DNA from 2 places in the Pseudomonas sp. Marseille-Q0931 genome. Region 2 is predicted to be linked to the other one. Evidence: predicted binding sites of a transcription regulator. Region 2 holds the regulator's gene; the other holds the start of a gene.
The links. Region 2 encodes sigma-54, which starts transcription at its own class of promoters, with help from an activator protein. Its sites were predicted from a motif close to ANTGGCATNNANNTTGCTNT; they were not measured.
Positions count from the first base shown of each region.

Region 1 (4,412 bases), on a different contig from region 2:
GCTTTATCAGCTTGCGTAATCGAAGCGCCTGGCAATTAGTAGCAGCGTCTGCTCCAGCGCCAGGCCCACCAGGCCGACGATGATGATGGCGATGAGAATGTGCTCGACGTTGAGGTTGTTCCACTCATCCCACACCCAGAAGCCCAGGCCGATGCCGCCGGTGAGCATCTCCGCGGCGACGATCACCAGCCAGGCCACGCCGATGGCCAGGCGGATGCCGGTCATCAGGTGCGGTAGCACGGCGGGGAAGAGGATGCGCGTCAGCACCTTGAACTCCGACAGCTTGAGCACGCGGGCCACATTCAGGTAATCCTGCGGCACGCTGGCAACGCCCGCCGCGGTGTTGAGAATGATCGGCCAGATCGAACTGATGAAGATCACCCAGATCGACGCCGGCCCCGCTGCCTCGAACACCAGCAGGCCGATCGGCAACCAGGCCAGTGGCGAGACCGGACGCAGCAGGCTGATGATGGGCGCCAGCATGCCGGCGAGAAAGGCGAAGCGGCCGATGGCGAAACCCAGGGGAATGCCAACCAGCGCAGCGAGACCGAAGCCGATGCCGACTCGACCGAGCGAATTGAGGATGTTCCAGCCGATGCCCATGTCGTTGGGGCCGTTGTCGTAGAACGGGTCGGCGAACAGCACCAGGGCAGCCTGCCAGGTGCTCAGCGGCCCCGGCAGACCTTCGCTGTATTGCGCCAGCAGCGACCAGAAGCCGATGAAGGCGAGGATGCCCAGCAGCGGGGCGATACCGGCCTTGGCCAGGTGACCGAGGGTCGTTGCGCTCGGCAGCAGGGCGGCAGGCGAAAGGCGCGGTTTGCTGACTGTGGGAAGGGGCGTTTTCAGGGGCGCGTTCATGATCACCTCCGGTCAAGCTTTGATGGCGAAGGAGTCGGCGTAGGCGGCCGGGTTGCTGCCGTCCCAGACCACACCGTCGATCAGCGTGCTGCTGCGCAGCGGGCTGCTCGGCACCGCCAGCTTGAGCGCGCCAGCAGCTTCGGCGTACAGCGCGGTCTGGTTGATCTGCGCGGCCACGGCGGCGTAGTCCGGCGCGTCCTTGAGCAGGCCCCAGCGCTTGAACTGGGTCAGGAACCACATGCCGTCGGAGTGATAGGGGAAGTTGACACTGCCGTCCTTGCAGAAGGCCATGGCGTGCTCGTCCTTCCAGCTATTACCGAGGCCGTCCTCGTACTGGGCGAGGAAGCGCGGCTCGATCACCTGCACCGGCGCGTTGACGTAAGCCTTGCCGGAAATCAGCTTGGCGGTGCTCTTGCGGTTCTCCTCGCTGGCCTCGATGAAGCGGCTGGCATCAAGAATCGCCATGATCAGCGCGCGCGCCGCATTGGGGTACTGCTCGACGAAGGCGCGGGTGGTGCCGAGCACCTTCTCCGGGTGGTCCGGCCAGATCTGCTGGGTGGTGGTGGCGGTAAAGCCGATCTTGTCGAAGATCGCCCGCGCGCCCCAGGGCTCGCCAACACAGAAGCCGTCCATGTTGCCGACGCGCATGTTGGCGACCATCTGCGGCGGCGGTACGACGATGGTCTTCACGTCGCTCATCGGGTTGATGCCCAGGCTGCCGAGCCAGTAGTACAGCCACATGGCATGGGTGCCGGTGGGGAAAGTCTGGGCGAAGGTCAGCGGATTACCGCCTTTCTTCACGTGCTCGGCCAGTTGCGCGCCGTTGGTTACCCCGGCTTCGCGCAGCTGCTTGGACAGGGTGATGGCCTGGCCGTTCTGGTTCAGTCCCATCAGCACCGCCATGTCCTTCTGCGGGCCGGCGAGGCCGAGCTGGGCGCCGTACATCATGCCGTAGAGCACGTGGGCGGCATCCAGCTCGCCGGTGCCCAGCTTGTCGCGCACGCCGGCCCAGGAGGCCTCCTTGCTCGGCTTGATGGTCAGGCCATACTTCTCACCGAAACCCTGGGTGGCTGCCACTACCACCGATGCGCAATCGGTCAGGGGAATGAAGCCGACCGTCAGCGCGGATTTCTCCGGTGCGTCGGAGCCGGCAGCCCAGGCCGCACTGCGTAGCGATGCGGGGGCGGACAGGCCGAGTGCGGCGATACCGCCTACGGCGCCGGCCAGGGCGATGGATTGCTTGAGGAAGTTGCGGCGGCTGGTGCCGAAGGGCTTGGTCGAATCACGATCGGTCATGGGTCTAATCCTTGTCAGGCGCATAAACAAAAACGGCGTACGCCAGGCCACCTCGTTAAGAGGAGGTGACCTGACGGACGCCGTTGTCCGTGATCCCCGGCCCGCCGCCGTTGGCGTGCTACGCAGGATGTTGACAGGGCATTAGCAAGGGGCTTGCCAGCTTTCGCTCGCGATACTCGGCGATACACGAACGGAACTGCGGATAAGAGGCTGTAGGTTATAAATCAATGGTTTGCAGCTATTTGATGAGATCGATTGGAGCCTTAACGGCTTTGCGCAGGCGCCATGTTGCGGGCCTGCCGTTGAGCCAATGCCGTGCATGGCCGTGCGTCACTGAGCGTTTTTGGTTCGCCCTGCCGGCTCAGGAGGCCGGCTGTACATGGGCTTCTTCGACGTAATCGCGCAACCAGCGCAGCACCTCGACGGCTTCCCAGCGGGCCGGATCGAACAGCGCGTAGGCCAGCCCCTGATAACCGACCACATCCAGCTGCCGGTGATAGCCAGCGCGCTGCAACAACGCCTCGATCTCGGCGAAGCAGGTATTGAAGTGCTGACGATTAAAGGGCGTGCGGCTCTCGGTGACGATGCCTTCGAGCAGCAACTCGTCGACCATCTCGCGAACGCGCTCCAGCGGCATGCGGTTCACTCGGTGTTTCAGCTGCAGTACGTCCAGCATGATGGCGCTCCTATGTGCTCGGTCATTTGCCTGCGAATAGGGTAATCGAAAAATACTGTACAAATAAACAGTATTGGGTAATAGTGGCCTCATTCAGGCGACAACGACCCGCCCACCATGCAGATGTGGGCGCCTTGCAAGGGGGTATTGGCAATGCAACACATGCTGATGACGATTGTGCTACTGGCCCTGTTGAGTGGCTGCGCGCAACCGCAGATTGAGCGACCACAGGCCAACGGTGCCTATCTGGTGATCGAGGGCGAGCAGGCCTGGGCCGTGCTGGTCTCCGATGGTCAGCGGGTTGAAGAGGCGGGCGTGGTGCTCGACGTGATCCACCTGCCCAGCCACCACTCCAATATCGCCGCCAGCTATGTGATCGAGACGCCCAATTGCGGCAGGCTGCAATGGCTTACCGAGCGTCATGGCGCTGCCGAGGGCGAAACCACGCTGCTGCCGACAGCCTTCAATGAGCAATTGAGCAAGCCTGGCTGCGTGCTGGCCCAGGGTATGAGCAGGGCCTGGACGGCGCTTGACTACTCCGGCTGAACACGCAGCAACCTTCGCCCTCAGAGCAACAGGCCAAAAACTAAAAAGCGCCGCGACCTCAACGGAAGCGGCGCTTTTTTCTAGGCGCGATGTGTCGCGTGCTTACATCAGGTGCTGCTTGTCCGTCTCGATGGCCGCATCGAGGGTTTCCAGTAGCGCCTTGCGCACCTTCAACTTGGTGTTCTTGTGCGCCGTCATGTTGATCTTCTTCATCTGCTGCGCCGCAGCCTGTGCGGTGGCCAGCAGTTGCTCGGCCGGCACCACCTTGTCCAGGAAGCCGGCATCCACGGCGCCAGCCGGGTCGAACATCTCGCCATTGATCACAGAGCGGTGGAAGGCCGACTTGCGCAGGCGATCACGGGCCAGCTCGATACCGACATGGTGCATGGTCATGCCGATCTGCACTTCGTTCAGGCCGATGCTGAACGGGCCTTCGACGCCGATGCGGTAATCGCTCGACAGCAGGATGAAGGCACCCTTGGCCACGGCATGGCCAGGGCAGGCGACGATGATCGGGAAGGGGTGGGCAAGCATGCGCCGCGCCAGGGTGGAACCTGCAGCGACCAGGTTGATCGCGTTCTGCGGGCCGGAGGTCATTACTTTCAGGTCGTAGCCGCCGGAAAGAATGCCTTGCTGACCGGTGATGATGACGATGGCGCGATCCTGCTCGGCGCGGTCGAGCGCAGCATTGAAGGCAGCGATCACGTCAGGCGAGATGGCGTTGACCTTGCCATTGCTCAGGGTGAGGGTGGCGATGCCGTCTTCGAGTTGATAGCTGATCAGGTCGCTCATGGCAGTTTTCCTTGTTGGAGCCGCAGGCTGAATGTCGGCAGAAGGTACTCAGCCCAATCGCTCCGGTAAAGCGCCGTGACTGACTGGCGGGTCAGCGGTTTTGCCTATCGTGGCGATGCCGGATGGCAATTGGCGGGCAGCGAAGCCTGGCTATTAAGGTGGCGGCGAAGCGAAGGAGCTGTCCATGAACATCCTGAATTCCATCCTTTATACCCTCGCAGTGATCGGCCTACTGCTGGGCTCG
Region 1 is NZ_CALNWT010000001.1:1,158,353-1,162,764, reverse strand. Features, by position in the region: gene ntrB (nitrate ABC transporter permease) at 7-858, opposite strand; gene P3C50_RS05640 (CmpA/NrtA family ABC transporter substrate-binding protein) at 871-2,154, opposite strand; gene P3C50_RS05635 (transcriptional regulator) at 2,516-2,830, opposite strand; gene P3C50_RS05630 (hypothetical protein) at 2,984-3,376, shown strand; gene P3C50_RS05625 (crotonase/enoyl-CoA hydratase family protein) at 3,479-4,168, opposite strand; gene P3C50_RS05620 (hypothetical protein) at 4,353-4,412, shown strand, end outside.
Region 1: the regulator sigma-54 is predicted to act here: its motif matches at 2,296-2,315, upstream of P3C50_RS05640 (CmpA/NrtA family ABC transporter substrate-binding protein).

Region 2 (4,412 bases):
GTGACGTCAGCCTGAGCATCGAAAGCGGTCAGATCGTCGGCCTGCTCGGCCCCAATGGCGCCGGCAAGACCACCTGCTTCTACATGATCGTTGGCCTGGTGCGCGCCGATCAGGGCCGCGTGCTGATCGACGACCACGACGTCAGCCACCAGCCCATGCACGGCCGCGCGCGCGCCGGCATCGGCTACCTGCCGCAGGAAGCCTCGATCTTCCGCAAACTGTCTGTGGCCGACAACATCATGGCTATTCTGGAAACGCGCAAGGACCTGGACCGCGCCGGGCGGCAGGCGGAACTGGACAGCCTGCTGCAGGAGTTCCATATCCACCACATCGCCGACAGCCTCGGCATGAGCCTGTCCGGTGGCGAGCGACGCCGCGTGGAGATCGCCCGCGCCCTGGCGACCAATCCCAAGTTCATCCTGCTCGACGAACCCTTCGCCGGTGTCGACCCGATTTCGGTGGGCGACATCAAGCAGATCATCCATCACCTCAAGACCAAGGGCATCGGCATCCTGATCACCGATCACAACGTGCGCGAGACCCTGGATATCTGCGAAACCGCTTACATCGTCAATGATGGGCAACTGATCGCCGAAGGTGACGCCGAGACCATCCTCGCCAACCAGACGGTGAAGGAAGTTTATCTGGGCCACGAGTTCCGCCTGTAGCAGGCTGCGTGAAAATACTGCGCCTTCACACTGCCTGTAGATCGCCGCTATTTCGCTACAGAAATATTGCAACCCCTAGGCAAGAACGAGAAATTCAGGCATATAATTTGCTTCCTGGCGGCGCTTCGGCGCCCTGATGTGGAAGGCGTAACTCGCCAGTAAATTAAGGTCTGCAATGAAACCATCGCTAGTCCTCAAGATGGGCCAGCAGCTGACGATGACCCCGCAGCTGCAACAGGCTATCCGCCTCCTCCAACTGTCGACCCTGGACCTGCAACAGGAAATCCAGGAGGCGCTGGAATCCAATCCCATGCTCGAGCGCCAGGAAGATGGCGACGACTTCGACAACAGCGACCCGATGGCTGATGGCGCCGAAAGCGCCGCTCCCGCCCCGAGCAAGGAAGAGAGCTACCAGGAGACCACTCCGACGGTGGATAACCTGGAGGATGGCGAATGGGGCGACCGCATCCCCAACGAGTTGCCAGTCGATACCGCCTGGGAAGACATCTACCAGACCAGCGCCAGCAGCCTGCCCAGCAACGATGATGACGAGTGGGACTTCACCACCCGCACTTCCACCGGCGAGAGCCTGCAGAGCCATCTGCTCTGGCAACTGAACCTGGCCCCCATGTCGGACAAGGACCGGCTGATCGCCGCCACCCTGATCGACTGTATCAACAACGATGGTTATCTCGAGGAAACCCTCGAGGAAGTGACCGAATCCTTCGACCCAGAGCTGGATATCGAGCTGGACGAAGTGGAAGTGGTGCTGCACCGCATCCAGCAGTTCGAACCGGCCGGTATCGGTGCCCGCGACCTGCGCGAATGCCTGCTGCTGCAATTGCGCCAGCTGCCTGCCAATACGAGCTGGCTGAACGAGACCCAGCGCGTCGTCAGCGATTATCTCGAGTTGCTCGGCAGCCGCGATTACGCCCAGCTGATGCGCCGCACCAAGCTCAAGGAAGACGAACTGCGCCAGGTCATCGACCTGATCCAGCGCCTGAATCCGCGCCCGGGGTCGCAGATCGAATCCAGCGAGCCGGAGTACGTCGTTCCGGACGTGATCGTGCGCAAGCACAACGACCGCTGGCTGGTGGAGCTGAACCAGGAAGCCATGCCGCGCCTGCGGGTCAACCCGCAGTATGCCGGCTTCGTCAAACGCGCCGACTCCAGCGCCGACAACACCTTCATGCGCAACCAGCTGCAGGAAGCGCGCTGGTTCATCAAGAGCCTGCAGAGCCGCAACGAGACGCTGATGAAGGTGGCCACGCAGATCGTCGAGCACCAACGCGGCTTTCTCGATTACGGCGACGAGGCGATGAAGCCTCTGGTGCTGCACGACATCGCCGAAGCGGTCGGCATGCACGAGTCGACCATTTCGCGCGTGACCACGCAGAAATTCATGCACACCCCGCGCGGCATTTACGAGCTGAAATATTTCTTCTCCAGCCACGTCAGCACCTCCGAAGGCGGCGAATGCTCGTCCACCGCGATCCGCGCGATCATCAAGAAACTGGTTGCGGCAGAAAACGCGAAAAAGCCGTTGAGTGACAGCAAGATCGCTGGTTTACTGGAGGCACAAGGCATCCAAGTCGCCCGTCGGACGGTCGCCAAGTATCGCGAGTCCCTCGGTATCGCGCCCTCCAGTGAGCGCAAGCGACTGATGTAGGCCAGATCGACTGAAGGCCCAGGGTCTTCAGGCCAGAGTGTTCCGGCGGCGGGTCGAACCAGACCCGTCTCTTACACAAGGCAACAAGGAGAAAGCGGTATGCAAGTCAACATCAGTGGACATCAGCTGGATGTGACCGACGCCCTGCGTGACTATATCGGCGAGAAACTGGGCCGACTGGAACGCCACTTCGACAAGATCACCAACGTTCAGGTGACCATGGAGGTCGAGAAACTCAAGCAGAAGATCGAAGCCACCCTGCATGTCGCCGGCGGCGAAGTCGTCGCCAATGCCGAACATCAGGACATGTACGCTGCCATCGACCTGTTGGCCGACAAACTCGACCGTCAACTCATCAAGCACAAGGAAAAGCAGCTCGAGCGTCTGCAAGGCGCCACGGCCCGCTAACATTCCCCATCCATGATCCGACTTGAAAACATCCTGACCCCCGGCCGTTCCCTGGTGAACGTGCCGGGCGGCAGTAAGAAACGCGTGCTCGAACAGATCGCCAACCTGGTTGCCCGCGACCTGCCCGACCTGGATGCCCAGGACATCTTCGAAAGCCTTATCGCCCGCGAGAAGCTCGGTTCCACCGGCTTCGGCAACGGCATTGCCATTCCCCACTGCCGCCTGGCCGGCTGCAGTGCACCGATCAGCGCCGTGTTGCACCTCGACACCGCGGTCGACTTCGACGCCATCGACGGCGTGCCGGTCGATCTGCTGTTCGTCCTGCTGGTGCCGGAAGCGGCAACCGACGCGCACCTCGAACTGCTGCGCCAGATCGCCAGCATGCTCGATCGCCAGGAAGTACGCGAACGTCTGCGCCAGGCCAACAGCGGCGAAGATCTCTATCAGGTCGTGGTGGACATTCAGAACGGTCAATGACATGCGCCTGATCATCGTCAGCGGTCGCTCCGGCTCGGGCAAGAGCACCGCCCTCGATGTACTTGAGGACAACGGTTTCTATTGCATCGACAACCTGCCGGCCGGCCTGCTGCCCGACCTCGCCGAGCGCTTCCTGCCACACAGCGATATGCTGCTGCCGCAGGTGGCCGTTTCCATCGATGCACGCAACCTGCTGAGCCAGCTCAAGCGCTTCCCGGAGCTGCTCGAAGAAGTACGCCAGCGCAACATCCGCTGCGACGTGCTCTACCTCGACGCCGAAGACGAGACGCTGCTCAAACGCTTCTCGGAAACCCGCAGACGCCACCCGCTGACCAACGACAACCGCTCGCTGGCCGAGGCCATCGCCTACGAAAGTCAGCTGCTGGCACCGATCACCGATCGCGCCGATCTGAAGATCGATACCACGAGGCTGAACCTCTATCAGCTGCGCGATACGCTCAAGCTGCGCCTGCTCGGCCAGACGCAGACCGGCACCGCCTTTCTCGTCGAGTCCTTCGGTTTCAAGCGTGGCATGCCGGTCGACGCCGATCTGGTGTTCGATGCACGCTGCCTGCCCAACCCTTACTGGAAGCCTGAGCTGCGCGACTATTCCGGCCTGGATCAACCAGTGGTCGACTACCTGGCGGCGCAACCGGAGGTCGAGGAGATGTATCAGGACATTCTCGCCTACCTGGAAAAATGGCTGCCGCGCTTCGCCGCCAGCAACCGCGCGTACGTCACCATCGCCATTGGTTGCACCGGTGGTCACCACCGCTCGGTGTATCTGGCCAACCGCCTGAGCCAGGCACTCAAAGACTCGCTGAAGAACGTCCAGGTGCGCCACCGCGACCTCAGCTAAGGAGCCATGCCGCGATGCCCGCACGTGAAATCACCATCATCAACAAGCTCGGCCTGCACGCCCGCGCCGCGGCGAAGTTCGTCGGCGTGGCGAGCACCTACCCCTGCCAGGTGCGAATCGGCCGTAGCGCCGAAAGCCTGGTGGACGGCAAGAGCATCATGGCAGTGATGATGCTGGCTGCGGGCAAGGGCACCTGTGTGCACCTGCATACCGAAGGCGAGCAGGACCAGCAGGCCATGGACGCTCTGGTCGGCCTCATCGAAAACTACTTCGACGAAGGCGAATGAGGCGCACCGAGACCGCCTCAAGCCAGCGCCGTATCCATCACCAT
Region 2 is NZ_CALNWT010000012.1:4,996-9,407, reverse strand. Features, by position in the region: gene lptB (LPS export ABC transporter ATP-binding protein) at 1-668, shown strand, start outside; gene P3C50_RS18055 (RNA polymerase factor sigma-54) at 844-2,337, shown strand; gene raiA (ribosome hibernation-promoting factor, HPF/YfiA family) at 2,437-2,745, shown strand; gene ptsN (PTS IIA-like nitrogen regulatory protein PtsN) at 2,758-3,222, shown strand; gene rapZ (RNase adapter RapZ) at 3,224-4,081, shown strand; gene P3C50_RS18035 (HPr family phosphocarrier protein) at 4,096-4,368, shown strand; gene P3C50_RS18030 (ZIP family metal transporter) at 4,386-4,412, opposite strand, start outside.